3 regions of the Enterobacter sp. SA187 genome follow, and region 3 is predicted to be linked to each of the others. Evidence: predicted binding sites of a transcription regulator. Region 3 holds the regulator's gene; each other region holds the start of a gene.
What was found. The regulator Fur, encoded in region 3, represses iron uptake genes when iron is present. The targets are predictions, from matches to a motif close to ATAATAATGAGAACNACTATCAA.
Positions count from the first base shown of each region.

Region 1 (3,242 bases), 1.7 Mb from region 3:
TGGGTCTGGCCGACCGGGACATAACCCGCCTCGATTTTGTTGCGGTAATCGTTGCGGAACCAGGTCACGCCCGCCAGCCAGCCGTCGCGTTTAAATTCGAGGCCGATCTCTTTGTTGATGCTGTTCTCGGCCTTCATGTCGTCGTTACCCTGCATATAGCAGCCGGTGCCGACCGGACTGGCGTAGCAGCCCTGTCCACGGCTATACAGAATATAGTTCGGGTTGGTCTGATACAGGCTCGGCGCTTTATAGGCGCGGGCGATACCCATTTTCAGGGTGAAGTCTTCGCCCAGGCCCTGGGAGAGGTTCAGCGACGGGCTCCAGTTATTGCCGACCACCGTGTGATGATCAAAGCGCAGCGCCGGCGTCAGCATGGTGCTGTCGGTCAGCTCCATATTGTCTTCGGCGAACAGCGAGAAAATTTCCGCGCTGGAGTAGGGGCTGCGGCCGGTGCTGTCGTAGCCGGGGATCGCGCCGCCGGACAGCGCCTGGGTGTTGGACGCCAGATCCTTCATGCGCTGCTGGTTCCATTCGGTGCCAATTGTCAGGTTCTGGTTGAACAGATACTCAAAGGGAATGTTCACTTCACTGTGCAGCGTCACGTCAGCCAGATCGATATCGCTGAACTTCTCGCTGTTGAACAGGCCTTCCGTGCCGCCGGCCAGCCCTTCGCCCAGACGGGAGTTGCGCGTGTGCTCGTACTGCGCCCAGTTGCTGGTGGTGACGCCGTTTTCCCAGCCGCCGTTCCAGGTGATGGCATAGTTCTGGCGATACAAACGGTTAGTCTCTTTGCCGTAGTATTTTTTCACCAGACCATTGGTTTTATTGTCGTTGTTGGTGTTCTGCGTGTCCCCCGCGTAGAGGTTATTCTGGCGGCTGTAGCCCGCCTCAAACTCCAGCGAGTTCATCGGCGCAAAGTCCCAGCGCAGCACACCGTTGATATTTTTGTTTTCCACCCCTTCGCGTCCGGCGGCGAGAGTGTCGCTGTAAATGCCGGTGCGTTCAGACTGATGGCCTTTGTTGATGTCCCAGGCATCGGCCTGCGTTTTATCCAGATTTCCCACCAGGCGGAAGCTGAAATCGCCCCCCAGCGGTCCGGTGAGGCTGAAGTCGGTGCGTTTGGTCGCGCCTTCGTCTTTATGCTCCGGCGCGTTCAGGTAGGTGTTCCAGGAACCGTGCCAGTCGCTGCTTACCGGTTTGGTGATGATGTTCACCACGCCGCCCGCCGCGCCGTTACCGTAACGCGCCGCCGCCGGACCGCGGATCACTTCGATGCGTTCGATCATCTCCGGCGGCACCCAGCCGGTATCGCCGCGGGTATCACGCTCGCCGCGCCACCCCAGACGCACCGAGTTACGGCTGGTCACCGGTTTGCCGTCGATCAGGATCAGGGTATTTTCCGGGCCCATGCCGCGAATATCGATCTGGCGGTTATTACCGCGCTGGCCACTGGTGGCATTACCGGTAAGGTTGACGCCCGGCATGGTGCGGATGATTTCTGATACGTCGCGCGCGGGCGGGTTTTTGCGGATCTCATCGGCGGTGATGGTGGACACGCCCGGCGCCTGTAAGTTTTGCTGCGCGGCGGTTACCACAATGGTGTCGTCGTCGCTGGTTTCTGCCGCATACACCGGCAGTGCTACCCCTGAGATACCCAAATGAACCAGTACGGCCAGGGTATTAAATTTATTATTCATGTTATTACCTGAGTTTGTCGCCAGCCTCTGCATCCTGCAAACGCGCACGGCTAACCGAATAGAGTGAAAGACGCGCATCCCGCCGCGCGCCAATACGCTATTGCAAATGAAAATAGTTATCAATAATATTATCGACAATTGTTGTCTTGTAACAATATTTCGCAGGTAACCTGGAGTTGCAGAACGGTGACAACGCAAGTAACGGGCAGTGACGCCTGGTGGAGTACAAAGCACGGGCCGGAATGGCGTCGCGAAAGCGAAGAGGCGTATCAGGTCACCTTCTGGTGGCGCGATCCGGCAGGCACCGAAGCCACCTCGCCGGTGCGCCACGTCTGGATCTATATCACCGGCGTTACCGACCATCATCAGCAGTCCGCGCCGCAATCCCTGCGCCGCCTCGCCGGAACCGATGTTTGGTGCTGGCAAACGACGCTGCCCGCCCGCTGGCGGGGGAGCTACTGTTTTATCCCCAGTGAAAACGACAGCGATTTTTCCGCCGCGGTGTTTGCAGGCCAGACGCCGGATCGCGCCGCGCTGCGCGAAGGCTGGCGCACGTTGCTGCCAAAGGCGATCGCCGATCCGCTGAATAAGGATTCCTGGCGCGGCGGGCGCGGCCATGGGGTTTCCGCGCTGGAAATGCCGCAGGCCCCGCTACAGCCGGGCTGGGATCGCCCCGACACGCCATTTACGCCGCCGGAATGTATTCACTGGCACAGCGCGATGCTGAACAACCGCCGCCGGGTGTGGATCTACACCACAGGGGCGGTCAGCAGTGACACGCCGCTGGCTATTCTGCTCGACGGGCAGTTCTGGGCGGAAAGTATGCCCGTCTGGCCCGCGCTGGCGGCGCTCACCGGCGACGGCCAGCTTCCGCCCGCCGTCTATGTGCTGATCGACGTGATTGATAACGCTCACCGCAGCCGCGAACTGCCCTGTAATGCCGATTTCTGGCAGGCCGTGCAGCAGGAACTACTGCCGCTGATCCACGCCCGCACGCCCTTCAGCGCTGATCCGGCACGCACGCTGGTGGCCGGGCAAAGTTTTGGCGGCCTGGCGGCGCTTTACGCCGGGCTGCACTGGCCGCAGCGCTTTGGCTGCATACTGAGCCAGTCGGGATCTTACTGGTGGCCGCACCGCGGCGCGCAGCAGGACGGCGAACTTATTGAACAGCTGCGTCGTGGCGATGTGAACGCCCGCGGACTGCGCATCGTGCTGGAAGCCGGTAAGCGCGAGCCGCTGATCTGGCGCGCTAATCAGACGTTATTAAACCTGTTGCAGTACACCCCGCAGACCTTGCTGTGGCGTGAAGTTGATGGCGGACACGATGCCCTTTGCTGGCGCGGCGGCCTGACGTCCGGGCTGATCGCCCTCTGGCAATCCCTGTCCCCCGCCACGCCATAAGCCGTTACCCCACAGGAGCCTGGTATGGAATTCAGTAATCCCTTCGATAACGCACAGGGACACTTTTATATTCTGCAAAATGCGCAGCAGCAATACAGCCTGTGGCCGCAGCAGTGCGCGCTGCCGGAGGGCTGGCAGGTGATC
Region 1 covers NZ_CP019113.1:4,190,958-4,194,199, reverse strand. Annotated here, with positions in the region: gene BMF08_RS20080 (TonB-dependent siderophore receptor) at 1-1,697, opposite strand, end outside; gene fes (enterochelin esterase) at 1,884-3,098, shown strand; gene BMF08_RS20070 (MbtH family protein) at 3,123-3,242, shown strand, end outside.
Region 1: the regulator Fur is predicted to act here: its motif matches at 1,804-1,826, upstream of fes (enterochelin esterase).

Region 2 (3,242 bases), 1.7 Mb from region 3:
CCGCCGAGCAGTGCCGCGCCGATAGCATCGCCGGTGACGTTCTGCGCCGTCCATAAGCCGTTAATGCGCCCGAGCATCGCCTCGGGGGTTTGCGTCTGGATCAGCGTGTACTGCAACAGCGAACTCACCGCGCTCAGCCAGCCAAAGAGCGCGAGGAACAACACCCCCAGCCCCCAGACGGGCATCAGGCTGAACAGCGCCACCGCCACAAAGGCGGCGACGGTGGTCAACAGCATGATCGCCCCCGGACGCGCACGCTGCGCCATATTGCCGCTGGTCAGCGCCCCCAGCGCCGCACCGAGCGGAACGGCGGCATACAACAGGCCGATTTCCGACGGCGACATTTGCCAGTTCACCGCCAGCGCCGGATAAAGCACGCGCACGGCGCTCGCCATGGTCAGCAGCCCGCCGAGCAGCGCGATGCCGCCGATCAGCGGACTGCGCATTAAAAACTGAAAGGCCGCCAGCAGGGATTTCAGCGGATGTTCCCGCGGCTGCGGCGGCGGAGGCAGCAAGGGTAAACGCAGCAGCGTCAGGGTGGTGAGAAAGGTCCCCGCCGCCGCCAGCCCGTAGTTCCACACCACACCGCCGGACGCCAGCAGCAGGCCGCCGCACAGCGGGGAGATCACTGAGCCCAGGCGTACGGTCAGCATGGTGATCGCCCCCGCCTGCATCAGATTCTCACGCCCGACCAGCGCGGGCGTCGCCGCCAGCAGCGCCGTCACGCCGAGCGCGCCAAAAAAGCCGTCCCACAAACCGAGCAGATAAATCGCCACCAGCGAGGGTTCCGGCAGCGCCGCATTAATGGCAAGGCCGATAAAACCCAGCCCGCAGGTGCCGCGCGCGATCAGGATCAGGCGCTTACGCTCATAGCGATCCGCCAGCACGCCGCCCACCATCAGCCCGACAAACATCGCCCCGCCGGTCAGGGTGACCGCAAGGCCCACCAGCGCGCTGGAGTGGGTCATCGCCTGGATCTGCACCGGCACGCCGACGCCCAGCAAACCGAGGGATAAAATGGAGATAAAACGGGCGATAAATACCGCGCGGAATGCCGGGTGGGTTTTCAGCAGGCTCATGTTGAGCAGCCAGGATTGTCGGTTCATTACAGGGCCTTTTATTGCGATTTCTCATACCTTTTCAATGGCCGCACATGCTAACATACCCGAACAAGATCGATAACGATAACTACTATCATTATCAACTCAAGGACGTTGTGATGTCTTTTTCGCTCAGCCTGGCGCGTCCAATTATCGTGACCGGGTTATTGTTATTGCTGCTCCTTGCGGCTGCGCTCAGCTTACTTATCGGGGCGAAACCCCTGCCCTTTTCCGCCGTCATGGACGCCTTCACGGGCAGCTGCCAGACCGCGGACTGCACTATCGTGCTGGATGCCCGTCTGCCCCGTACCCTGGCCGGACTGCTGGCTGGCGGCGCGCTGGGCCTTGCCGGGGCGCTGATGCAAACCCTGACCCGCAACCCGCTGGCCGATCCCGGTCTGCTCGGCGTGAACGCTGGCGCCAGCTTCGCCATCGTGCTGGGCGCGGCGCTGCTCGGTTTAACCTCTCCCTATGAACAGCTGGCATTGGCCTTTAGCGGCGCGCTGGCGGCGTCATTAGTGGTGGCCTTTACCGGCAGCGCGGGCGGCGGGCAGCTCAGCCCGGTGCGGCTGACGCTGGCGGGCGTCGCGCTGGGCGCGGTGCTGGAAGGTTTATCCAGCGGCATCGCGCTGCTGAACCCCGATGTTTACGATCAGCTGCGCTTCTGGCAGGCCGGATCGCTGGACGTGCGGCAGATCCACACCCTGAAAATCGTCCTGCTGCCGGTACTGATCGCCGCAGGCATCACGCTGCTGCAAAGCCGGGCGCTGAACAGTCTCAGTCTCGGCACGGATACCGCCACGGCGCTCGGTAGCCGCGTGGCGCGCACGCAGTTGCTGGGCTTACTGGCAATTACCGTGCTGTGCGGCAGCGCCACGGCGGTGGTCGGCCCGATTGCCTTTATCGGCCTGATGATGCCGCACATGGCGCGCTGGCTGGTGGGGGCGGATCACCGCTGGTCGCTGCCGGTCACGCTGATCGCCACCCCTGCCCTGCTGCTGTTTGCCGATGTTATTGGCCGTCTGCTGGTGCCCGGCGAGCTGCGGGTATCGGTGGTCAGCGCCTTTATCGGCGCGCCTGTGCTTATCTGGCTGGTTCGCCGCCATCGTCGCGGAGGTGGCTGGTGAACGCCCCTTCCCGTCGTCTGATTTTGAGCTGTCTGCTGCTGGCGATCGCCTGTCTGCTGGTGGCGCTATGGAGTCTGCAAAGCGGCGCGGTGCCGCTGACGTTTTCTCAGGTATTTGCCGCCCTCACCGGCGATGCGCCGCGCGGTATTATGCTGGTGGTCAATGAGTGGCGTCTGCCACGTGTCGTCATCGCCCTGCTGACCGGCGCGGCGCTGGGGATCAGCGGGGCCATTTTCCAGTCGCTGATGCGTAACCCGCTCGGCAGCCCGGACGTGATGGGCTTTAACACCGGGGCATGGAGCGGCGTGCTGATCGCCATGGTATTTTTCGGCCAGCATCTGACGGCCATTGCGCTGGCGGCGATGGCGGGCGGTATTCTCACCTCGCTGGTGGTCTGGCTGCTGGCGTGGCGCAACGGCATTGAAACCTTCCGGCTGATTATTATCGGCATCGGCGTGCGCGCCATGCTGGTGGCCTTCAATACCTGGCTGCTGTTGCAGGCGTCCCTTGAGACGGCCTTTACCGCCGGGCTGTGGAACGCCGGATCGCTCAATGGCCTGACGTGGGCGAAAACCCTGCCCGCCGCGCCGGTACTGCTGGTGATGTTTGTCTGCGCCGCGCTGCTGGTACGCCGTATGCGGCTACTGGAAATGGGCGATGACAGCGCCTGTGCGCTGGGGGTCAGCGTTGAGCGTTCCCGCCTGCTGATGATGCTGGTGGCGGTGGTGCTGACCGCCGCCTCCACCGCCCTGACCGGCCCGATCTCTTTTATTGCGCTGGTCGCCCCGCACATCGCGCGGCGTATCAGCGGCACCGCGCGCTGGGGGCTGACCCAGGCGGCACTGTGCGGCGCATTGCTGTTGCTGGCCGCCGATCTCTGCGCCCAGCGGCTGTTTGTACCCTATCAACTTCCGGTCGGCGTGGTGACCGTGAGCCTGGGCGGGATTTATCTCATCGCCCTGTTAATTAAGGAGTCCCGCAAAAGATGACTTTCTCAGATGCCCGTTTGCGCGGC
Region 2 covers NZ_CP019113.1:4,181,510-4,184,751, forward strand. Annotated here, with positions in the region: gene entS (enterobactin transporter EntS) at 1-1,106, opposite strand, end outside; gene fepD (Fe(3+)-siderophore ABC transporter permease) at 1,220-2,227, shown strand; gene fepG (iron-enterobactin ABC transporter permease) at 2,224-3,216, shown strand; gene fepC (iron-enterobactin ABC transporter ATP-binding protein) at 3,213-3,242, shown strand, end outside.
Region 2: the regulator Fur is predicted to act here: its motif matches at 1,176-1,198, upstream of fepD (Fe(3+)-siderophore ABC transporter permease).

Region 3 (3,242 bases):
CGTAAGATTCCACTTAGCCGCAGGGAGGGTAAATGTATCGGATGATTATCACCCCATCAATCTAAGAATAGTCTTAACTCATAAATTAATAATTAATTAATTTCTAAGCTAACGGATTGATAAAGCTTGCCGTCAGCGCCTGGGGGTATTAACGTCGCTGGTAATTGTAGACGATCGGCCCGCAAAGGCCGTCGCGACTGGCAAGTTTGATTAATGTAATGAGGTCATCATGTTTAAAGCCATTCAGATCGATAAAGCGGAAGGACAGTATTCGGCATCCCTGGTGGAGCTGGACGAGCAGGCGTTGCCGGACGGGGACGTCACCGTCGCGGTGGAATACTCCTCCATTAACTATAAAGATGCGCTGGCTATTACCGGTCGCGGCCCGATTGTGCGCCAGTTCCCTATGGTGCCGGGTATTGATTTCGCCGGTACCGTAATCGCCAGCGACAGCGCGGCGTTTGCCGTGGGCGACCGCGTGCTGCTGACCGGCTGGGGCGTGGGCGAGCGTCACTGGGGCGGACTGGCAGGCAAGGCGCGGGTCAAAAGCGAATGGCTGACGAAAATGCCGTCCGGCGCGGATGCAAAACAGGTGATGGCTATCGGTACGGCGGGCTTTACCGCCATGCTGTGCGTGCAGGCGGTACTGGATCACGGCGTGAAGCCGGAAGACGGCCCGGTGCTGGTGACCGGCGCGGGCGGCGGCGTGGGCAGCTGCGCGGTGATCATTCTGTCTGCCATGGGCTATCAGGTGGTGGCGTCGACCGGGCGTCCGCAGGAAGCCGGATGGATGCGCGAACAGCTGGGGGCCAGCGACATTATTAACCGTGATGAGCTGAGCGCGCCGGGTAAACCCCTGCAGAAAGAGCGCTGGGCGGCGGCGATTGATACCGTCGGCAGCCATACGCTGAGCAACGTCTGCGCCAGCGTCCGTTATGACGGCATAGTCGCGGCGTGCGGCATGGCGCAGGGCATGGATCTCCCGGCGACAGTGGCGCCTTTCATCCTGCGCGGCGTCACGCTGCGCGGTATCGACAGCGTGATGGTGAGCAGCGAAAAACGTCCGGCGATCTGGGAGAAAGCCTGTCAGTATTTAACGCCTGCGGCGCTGGAAAAACTGAGCGCTACTTATCCGCTGAGCGATGCCATTGACGTGGCGGAAAAACTGCTGAACGGGCAGATCCGTGGCCGTGCGGTGATTGAGATTTAATTCTGGCGGGGTTGCCGGGTGGCGCTGACGCTTACCCGGCCTACAATATAACGTAGGCCCGGCAAGCTTGCGCCGCCGGGCAATTTGCAGCAACGTTATTTGCGAATATCGTGCGCGGTGTCGTTTTCGCGGCAATCGCCTTCGGCGCAGTGGCCGTAGAGGTAAAGGCTGTGGTTGGTCAGGCGGATCCCGTGCTGAGCGGCGATTTCACGCTGACGTAATTCAATGGAGTCATCGCTGAACTCAATAACCTTGCCGCAGTCGAGGCAGATCAGGTGATCGTGGTGATGCTGCTGCGTCAGTTCAAAAACAGATTTACCGCCTTCGAAATTATGACGGGTCACAATACCGGCGTCATCGAACTGGTTAAGTACACGGTAGACCGTCGCCAGGCCAATCTCTTCGCCCATGTCGATCAGTCGTTTGTATAAATCTTCCGCACTGACATGGTGGTTGTCAGGTCCCTGGAGTACCTCAAGGATCTTTAACCGAGGAAGCGTGACTTTCAGGCCAGCCTTCTTTAGTGCGGTGTTATTGTCAGTCATGCGGAATCTGTCCTGTAGCTAAACGATTCACTTCCAAATGGAAGTTAATGAGAATGACGTTGAGTTAATGCGTCTCATTATAGAACTGCCATGTCTAAATGAAAACTGCAAGTCCTCAAGCAAAGTATGCGTATAAAACGTGGTGTCACTAACAAACCCGTAAGCAATCACGTTCAATCAGGGGATATTGTACAGGTATGCGTGCGAAAGTTAAAAAATTGTAGCAATTATTTTGATTGGTTATATCTATTAATGCGGCGCAGCCAACAGGTTACGCCGCACAAAAATCAGGCGTTGATGATCTCATCTAAATGAAGTTCTTCAGAAATCTGCTTCACCCATTTTTCCACGCGCTCAGCGGTCAGTTCCGGCTGGCGGTCTTCATCAATGGCCAGACCGACGAAGTGGTCGTCGTCCGCCAGACCTTTGGAGGCTTCGAAATGGTAGCCCGCGGTCGGCCAGTGACCGACGATAGTCGCGCCGCGCGGCTCGATGATGTCGCGGATGGTGCCCAGCGCATCGCAGAAATATTCCGCGTAGTCTTCCTGGTCGCCACAGCCGAACAGGGCGACTAATTTGCCGTTGAAATCGACCTCTTCCAGCGTCGGGAAGAAATCGTCCCAGTCGCACTGCGCTTCACCATAGTACCAGGTCGGGATGCCCAGCAGCAGAATATCGTAACCTTCGAGATCTTCTTTGCTGCTTTTGGCGATGTCATGCACGTCCGCAACATCTTTACCAAGCTGCTTTTGGATCATTTTCGCGATATTTTCGGTATTACCCGTGTCGCTGCCGAAAAAAATGCCTGTGATTGCCATGAGTAAAATAACCTCTTGAAACTTAATGATATGGTGGTGGCGCAATGCCCACGGATAAGGGCAATCATAGCAGAACAGAGAAGGACGCGGAAACTGCAAACGCCTCAGACTGCACTCTGTGCTACATGAAAGTGATATTTAGCGGGATTTTCAGACTATCCCCTGGCCGCGCAGCAGCGCGAGCTGAGCCATTAAAAGCTCCTCAATCAGTTCGCTACGGCTGATGTCACGATCCTCGGCCAGTTCATTTAAGGCTTCGACGGCGTCCGCGTTTAGTTTTAGCTCGACGCGTTTGAGGCCACGAACCTTATCGCGTTTCAGCTGATTCCGCTTATTAATGCGCAACTGTTCGTCACGCGAATGCGGATTCGTTTTCGGTCGTCCTGGGCGACGATCATTCGCGAACAGATCGAGTGTCGTGCGGTCCGTTTGTTCTTTAGCCATGATTTTGAGTGACGTCGGGGGAAAAACAAGCTGCCTGGTGGAGGCCCTGCGCAATTAGCGCGCCATCATACATCAGGGAGAGGGGCACGCCAACGACCGGGCGCGTCGCGGCGCTCGGTCGCCGGGTTTTTAATCAACTGGCATTATCAGCAAGATAGCGACGGATCGCCCGCAGTACGGCATCGGGTTTTTCCGCATGCACCCAGTGCCCGGCACCGGCGACCA
Region 3 covers NZ_CP019113.1:2,520,096-2,523,337, forward strand. Annotated here, with positions in the region: gene acuI (acrylyl-CoA reductase (NADPH)) at 230-1,210, shown strand; gene fur (ferric iron uptake transcriptional regulator) at 1,306-1,755, opposite strand; gene fldA (flavodoxin FldA) at 2,043-2,573, opposite strand; gene ybfE (LexA regulated protein) at 2,724-3,017, opposite strand; gene ybfF (esterase) at 3,151-3,242, opposite strand, start outside.